DNA from 2 places in the Neobacillus solisequens genome. Region 1 is predicted to be linked to the other one. Evidence: riboswitches for the same ligand, from Rfam matches in the RefSeq annotation. Region 1 holds a riboswitch; the other holds the start of a gene.
The links. A riboswitch is a leader RNA that binds a small molecule or an ion and turns the genes downstream of it on or off. The one in region 1 is predicted to bind preQ1.

Region 1 (3,412 bases):
AGAACGGTGATCTTTTTTGCTGGATGTCCTCATCTCTGTCAAGGATGTCATAATCCCGAGTCTTGGAATATTGAAGGGGGCACGGAATGGAGTGAAGCGGAGATCTTTCAGGAAGTCATGAAAAATGAATTAACCGATATCACTTTCAGTGGCGGAGAACCGTTTTTACAGGCGAGAGAGATTGCTGTGTTAGCGCGTAAACTCAAACAAGAGGGGAAAAACATTTGGTGTTTTACGGGGTATCGTTACGAGGAATTAATCCAGGATCCCGATCATGTTTCCTTACTAGAACAAATTGATATATTGGTAGATGGAAGATTTGAGCTGAAAAAGCGCGATTTGACTTTAAGATATAAAGGAAGCTCCAACCAGCGCATCATTAATGCGCCAAAAACCCTTGAGAGCGGAGAGATTATCGAAGAAATTTCGTAAATACAGGACCGGCCATGTTTCAGTCATGGCCGGTGTTTTTAATGATCAAACTGAGGCTCATCAACGTGTACAGACGCGCGGAAACAAGAAATAAATCTTCATAATGATGGTTTACATATTGATCAATAACAGAAATCCCTTTATAAAATTCATCCACCAAGTATATAGTATATTTTTCATTCCAGTCGTACTGATTGATTCTCTTAAGCTCATCCGCGATGATTTGGAATCTGTACTCTTCAATAAAAAGTTTGATTTGATACAACTTATCAGCATTTTTAATACTAGAACTGCTGCGGTTTTCATAATGTATATAGATAAACTTAATAAAACGATTGATATTGTCCGCAAGCAGATTGGCTTTTTGCATCTGGAATTCCATGATCGCATCTCCCCGAATTCTTTTTTAACAAGATTGTATGTTTTGAAACAGCCAACTATCACCATGTTTTGTTGCAGCAGAAAACATATGGTATCCTGTTAAGGTAGTAACAATACAGGAGGAAAAAATATGGCTATTATCGATATCACTGTAATCCCAGTTGGGACCGGTACACCAAGCGTGAGCGAATATGTAGCAGAAATACATAGAGTACTTCAGCAATACGAGGGAAGAGTGAAATACCAGTTGACACCGATGAGCACGTTAATCGAAGGCGAACTGCCATTATTGATGGAAATTGTACAAGAAATTCATGAAGTGCCGTTTAAGAAAGGGTTGCAACGGGTTTGCACGAACCTAAGGATTGATGATCGCCGCGATAAGGAAAATTCGATGGAGCGGAAGTTACAATCTGTTCAGGCAAAATTATAAAGATCCTCTCAAGAAAAAGTCGAAAGTTGTCGACAGAATGAAAAAAACATTGTAGAATAGTTCCATAATTAAATAATTCCGTCGAGACGGAAAGAGGTTCTAGCTACCCTCTATAAAAAACTATGGAAAACAGGACTGCTTTCTTTAGTGGGCCTGTTTTTCTATTTTAAAGGAGAGTTATTCATGAAAAATGATAAAGCAATAGTTGTATTTAGTGGTGGTCAGGACAGTACCACTTGTTTATTTTGGGCATTAAAGAACTTTAAAGAAGTAGAAGCGGTTACGTTTAACTATAATCAAAGGCACAGTCTAGAAATTGAATGCGCCAAAAATATTGCAAATGAACTGGGTGTCAGGCACCATATTTTAGATATGTCGTTATTAAATCAGTTAGCTCCTAATGCTTTAACCCGTGATGATATTGAAGTAAAAGAGGGCGAAGAGGGTGAATTGCCATCCACTTTTGTTCCAGGAAGAAATCTATTGTTTATTTCGTTTGCCGGCGTTCTGGCTAGTCAAGTAGGGGCAAAGCATATTGTTACCGGAGTGTGTGAAACGGACTTTAGCGGTTATCCGGATTGCCGTGATGTGTTTATTAAATCGTTAAACGTCACCTTAAACCTGTCCATGGATCAGGAATTTGTCATCCACACCCCATTAATGTGGATTGATAAAGCAGACACGTGGAAAATGGCAGATGAATTAAATGCCTTGGATTTTGTCCGCGAAAAAACGTTAACCTGCTATAACGGAATTATTGCGGATGGCTGCGGCGAATGTCCAGCATGCAAATTGAGAAAAAGAGGCCTCGATCAGTATTTAAGCACAAGGAAGGAGGCATAACTCCATGTATGGTTTTCGAATTGTAGATAAGCTACAAAAAATCGATGAGGATATTTCGCGTGACCAGCTAAAATATCATTCAAAACGAGTGCTGGTCAGCAAGGAATTTACCTTTGATGCGGCCCACCATTTGCACAATTATGAAGGCAAGTGCAAAAACCTTCATGGCCACACCTACAGAGTCATTTTTGGTGTTAGCGGATTTACGGACGAACGTGGCCTTATGATTGATTTTGGCGACATAAAAGAAATTTGGAAAAATGAAATTGAGATTCATCTCGATCATCGCTACTTAAACGAAACCTTGCCACCAATGAATACGACAGCAGAAAATATGGTGGTTTGGATTTTCGAAAAAATGAAAGAGGCACTGGATCAAATGCCTCAATACCTTGGAGCAAGAGTGGAGTTTGTCCGTTTATTTGAAACGCCTACCAGCTACGCCGAAGCAAGACGGGAGTGGATGGAAGTTGAGTAAAATTCCTGTTATGGAAATTTTCGGACCGACCATCCAAGGAGAGGGAATGGTAATCGGGCAAAAAACCATGTTTGTGCGTACCGCCGGTTGTGATTATTCCTGTTCCTGGTGTGACTCTGCGTTTACCTGGGACGGAACCGGAAAAGAGTTAACCATACAAATGACTGCAGAAGAAATTTGGCAGGAGCTCGTTAGCCTTGGCGGAGATGGATTTTCCTTTGTTACGATCTCTGGAGGGAATCCAGCCTTATTAAAAAATCTTAACAGTTTAATAGAATTATTAAAGAAAAATCATATAAACATCGGATTAGAAACACAAGGCAGCACGTGGCAAGATTGGTTTTACCAAATCGATGAATTAACAATTTCACCAAAACCGCCAAGTTCAGGAATGAACACCAATTTTGAAACACTTGACCAAATAATTGAAAACCTAATGAAAGCAGACCATTCTCGAAATGTCAGCTTAAAGGTCGTTGTTTTCAATGGGGAAGATTACGAATATGCGAAAAATGTCCATTTCCGTTATCCTGAGGTTCCGTTTTTCTTCCAGGTAGGAAATGATGATAACAAAACGAATGAAAATCAGCAGTTAGTAAGTCAATTAATTGATAAATATGAATGGCTGATCGAAAAAGTCATGAAAGATCACGAGCTTAAAAACGTAAAAGTGTTGCCGCAATTGCATACGTATGTTTGGGGAAACAAGCGCGGCGTATAGTTTTATAGAGGAAAAAGGGGAGAAATGATGAGTACTATAAATAAAGAGAAAATTCAAGAAGCAGTACGTTTACTATTAGAAGCGGTTGGTGAAGATCCAAACAGAGAGGGGCTTTTGGATACTC
Region 2 (3,412 bases), on a different contig from region 1:
AGTTGCTACATCCTTCTGAATAGCTGACATTTCTTCAGCATCATCACGTGCATCCATAATGGAAGTAGATTGTGTCTTTATGTATTCGATATTTGATTTTAGATCCTCGAGTTGGACAATGGGTACAAGACGTGAATCATTCAATTCTTTTACCTTTGAATGTAAATCGGAAATTTGATTGAATGAAACGTAGCCAATGATAGCAAGAAATAAGAAAAAACTTGCAGTTAAAACGCTAATTTTTTGAGCAAACCTAAAGTTCTTAAAAAAATTCATAATGATGCCAGCCTCCTGATGATAAATTACATATGAGGACATTTAAGCATATGTTCCTTAAGTTTTCCTTAAGCAAAAGGCTATGTTGTAGAATACTGTTGATTTTGTCCTGCTAAGAATATTACGAAGTGTCACCTAATATATAATTCATTTTATAAAACTGAATGTTTGCTTTACTGTATTTGAAAAATAACCGGAAAAATTCCACTAAATTTGGGAAATACCCATATTTTCTTGAAAATAAGCGGAATTTTCCCCTTATTTGATCTAAAACTTTGAGTTTTAGCCTATTTAGATTAGTTAAGCGGATTTCTCCGCTTATATCTGCTTCTTTTGCTTACTCTTCATCTATTAGCCGGATTTCTCCGCCTATCAATTCCTTTACCTCACGAAACCAACAATCAATATTAATAGAGTCAAGCAAAAAAAAGAGCTACTGTCTGGTCAAACGATCAGACAATAGCTCTAAATATTTATACGATTTTATCAAAGTGTACACGTTTATTAATGAAATACATAATCGGCATTCCCACGGCCATCACGACTAATTCTCCAGCAGCAGTAGTTAACCATGTAAACAAGAAGGGCAGTTTAATGGCTAGGTGTAATTCAATGGCAATGAGGAACATTGTAAAAGTAAAGACAATCGTATTCACGATCATTCGTGTCCATATGCATTTAATAAACTTTGCACATAAAATCGTGATTAACAAGGCGATTAATGATTGACCCACGCCAAATATAAGGTCGGCCTTCATTGGTGAAAAGAACAGATTAGTAAGAAAAACGCCAAGAATAATGCCATAAAGATATTTTTTGTTAAATACAACCAGATGGTTAAACATTTCTGATACGCGGAACTGTACTTGTGTGAATCCAAATGGCTGGATTAGAGCTGAAACAGCAATGTACAAGGCAGCAACAATTCCGTTGACTGCAATTTCTTTGATTCTACTTTGTGATTTGTCCGGTTGATAATGAACACCGAACGCTTCATTTGTTTTCTCCATATTCATTTCTCCTTAGTTTTTTTAAGTGGGAGGTTCTCGAACCACTAGTTAGTTACCTGCAAACTAGTATAATAATATAGAACGTACAAACAGTCAATGACACTTTTTTAAACTTGTTATAAACTAGGTAAGAATGATAACAGAATGAGGGAATGCACATGAGCTTAGTTGAAATTATTGTATTAAACAAAGAGGATGCCATAATGGCAGAGGCAAATGGAGCAGATCGATTAGAATTAGTATCTGCCATAGGAGAAGGTGGATTAACCCCCAGTTACGGAATTATCAAAACAGTGGTAAACAGTGTTGATATCCCAGTAATGGTCATGGTGCGTCCGCATAGCTGCTCCTTTACCTATCTAAAAAATGAATGGTCCGCCATGAAGGATGATATAAAAATGATCAAGGAACTAGGTGCGGCAGGGATTGTTTTTGGTGCGCTTACGGAGCACGGGACTTTGGATTTTGAGTTTCTATCAATGGTATTGGAAGAATGCAAAGGTCTCTCGGTTACGTTTCACCGGGCAATCGACGAAACCAACCCCCTTGGACTTTATCAATCGCTCATTGGCAGTTCCTTTCATGTGGACCGCATTTTAACTTCTGGAGGAAATCCGACGGCAATTGAAGGAATCAGCACATTAAAAGAGATGATCCAACAATCGAAACAATCTGCGCATTATCCAATCATCATGCCCGGTTCTGGACTGTCCTTAGATAATATAGAATTTGTTCACAAAGAGCTTCGTGCCAGTGAATATCATTTTGGCTCTGCGGTCAGGATGGGAGGAAGCTTCCAGAATCAAATTGAAGGAAACAAGATCAAACAATTAAAAGAATTGCTTACGTAAATGAAAACACCCAAATATGCCTTTGGGTTGTTTTCGTTTAGGACATAGCCCGTAATCCGATTACCCCAATCATGATTAAGCCCACACTAATAAACCGCCCGATATTTTTGGATTCACCAAAAAGGTACATGTTAATTAAAACGGCTCCAGCAGTGCCAATCCCCGTCCAGACTGTATAGGCTATACTTAACTGTATATAATGGAATGATGTATACAAAAATACAAAGGAAAGTCCAAACCCGCCAATATAAAGAAGTCCATTTCGGATCGATTTTTTTTGGCTATATAATTTTAAACCTGCAGCCCCGATTACCTCACTGGCAGCAGCCAATATTAAAAACAACCAGCCCATTGTCAGGCGACCTCCTTCCTAACCTCTTTATGTTCTTCACGATGATCAGCAAGATTCAAGCCAATCACTCCGATTACAATGAATGCCATAAACAGTAATTTAAGAGTGTTCATGCTTCCACCAAACAGAAATATATCCATTAAGACCGTCCCTATTGTACCAACACCAGCAAAAACCGAGTAAACGGTACCCGTTGGCAAACTTTCACAAGCCTTAGGCAAGATGTGGAAGTCAGTAAAAATGATGGCGATAACCATACCCCATTCCCACCAAGTGACGGCTGTGTTAAATCCATATACCCACATTAACTCAAAGATGCAGGTCATTCCTACATACATCCAGGCTTTGTTCATTTTTATCACCTCGTGTTGCACCCTAATTTTGAATTAAGTCATTATTTTAGAATACCATAAATACAAGAAAAGATGTTTAATCTGATAAAGTACTGTAAGGAAATGTTCATCATTTACTGAAAGTGTGATTTATATCACGAAATAACTTTATTCACCTTATTATAATTAGAAATACAGGGAAAAAATGTTAGGAGGATGGTGAGTAAATTTGGAAATTCCATTTAGATCACTTTATACCGAAATTGGTGGGCAGGAAACGATTAATAAACTGGTTGAGGCCTTTTACCCTCGTGTTTATGACGATCCAGATTTGGCACCATTATTCGAAGGGGATATGGAAGAAATTAAAAGGAAGCAGAGGATGTTTTTACCTCAATTTTTAGGGGGGCCAGCCCTCTACAGTGCGGAATTTGGTCCTCCTGCTATGAGAGAACGTCACCTGCCATTCGAAGTAACGCCAAAAAGAGCAAAAGCTTGGCTCGGCTGTATGAAGGAAGCATTTCATGAAATTGGTCTTGATGAAAACCCGGCAGGACTAGCTTTTTATGACCGCTTAACACAAGTAGCTGG

Region 2: linked by a shared signal. The riboswitch ahead of ACI3K6_RS13060 (QueT transporter family protein) and the one ahead of queC (7-cyano-7-deazaguanine synthase QueC) in region 1 are both predicted to bind preQ1.

What each region holds. Positions count from the first base shown of each region.
Region 1 is NZ_JBKFGJ010000002.1:550,567-553,978, forward strand. It holds gene nrdG (anaerobic ribonucleoside-triphosphate reductase activating protein) at 1-432, shown strand, start outside; gene ACI3K6_RS03180 (hypothetical protein) at 452-814, opposite strand; gene ACI3K6_RS03185 (MTH1187 family thiamine-binding protein) at 944-1,246, shown strand; PreQ1 riboswitch class I at 1,334-1,376, shown strand; gene queC (7-cyano-7-deazaguanine synthase QueC) at 1,430-2,089, shown strand; gene queD (6-carboxytetrahydropterin synthase QueD) at 2,094-2,567, shown strand; gene queE (7-carboxy-7-deazaguanine synthase QueE) at 2,560-3,288, shown strand; gene folE (GTP cyclohydrolase I FolE) at 3,316-3,412, shown strand, end outside.
Region 2 is NZ_JBKFGJ010000011.1:330,964-334,375, reverse strand. It holds gene ACI3K6_RS13065 (methyl-accepting chemotaxis protein) at 1-276, opposite strand, end outside; gene ACI3K6_RS13060 (QueT transporter family protein) at 750-1,286, opposite strand; PreQ1 riboswitch class I at 1,293-1,337, opposite strand; gene ACI3K6_RS13055 (copper homeostasis protein CutC) at 1,445-2,137, shown strand; gene ACI3K6_RS13050 (DMT family transporter) at 2,175-2,489, opposite strand; gene ACI3K6_RS13045 (DMT family transporter) at 2,492-2,842, opposite strand; gene ACI3K6_RS13040 (globin domain-containing protein) at 3,051-3,412, shown strand, end outside.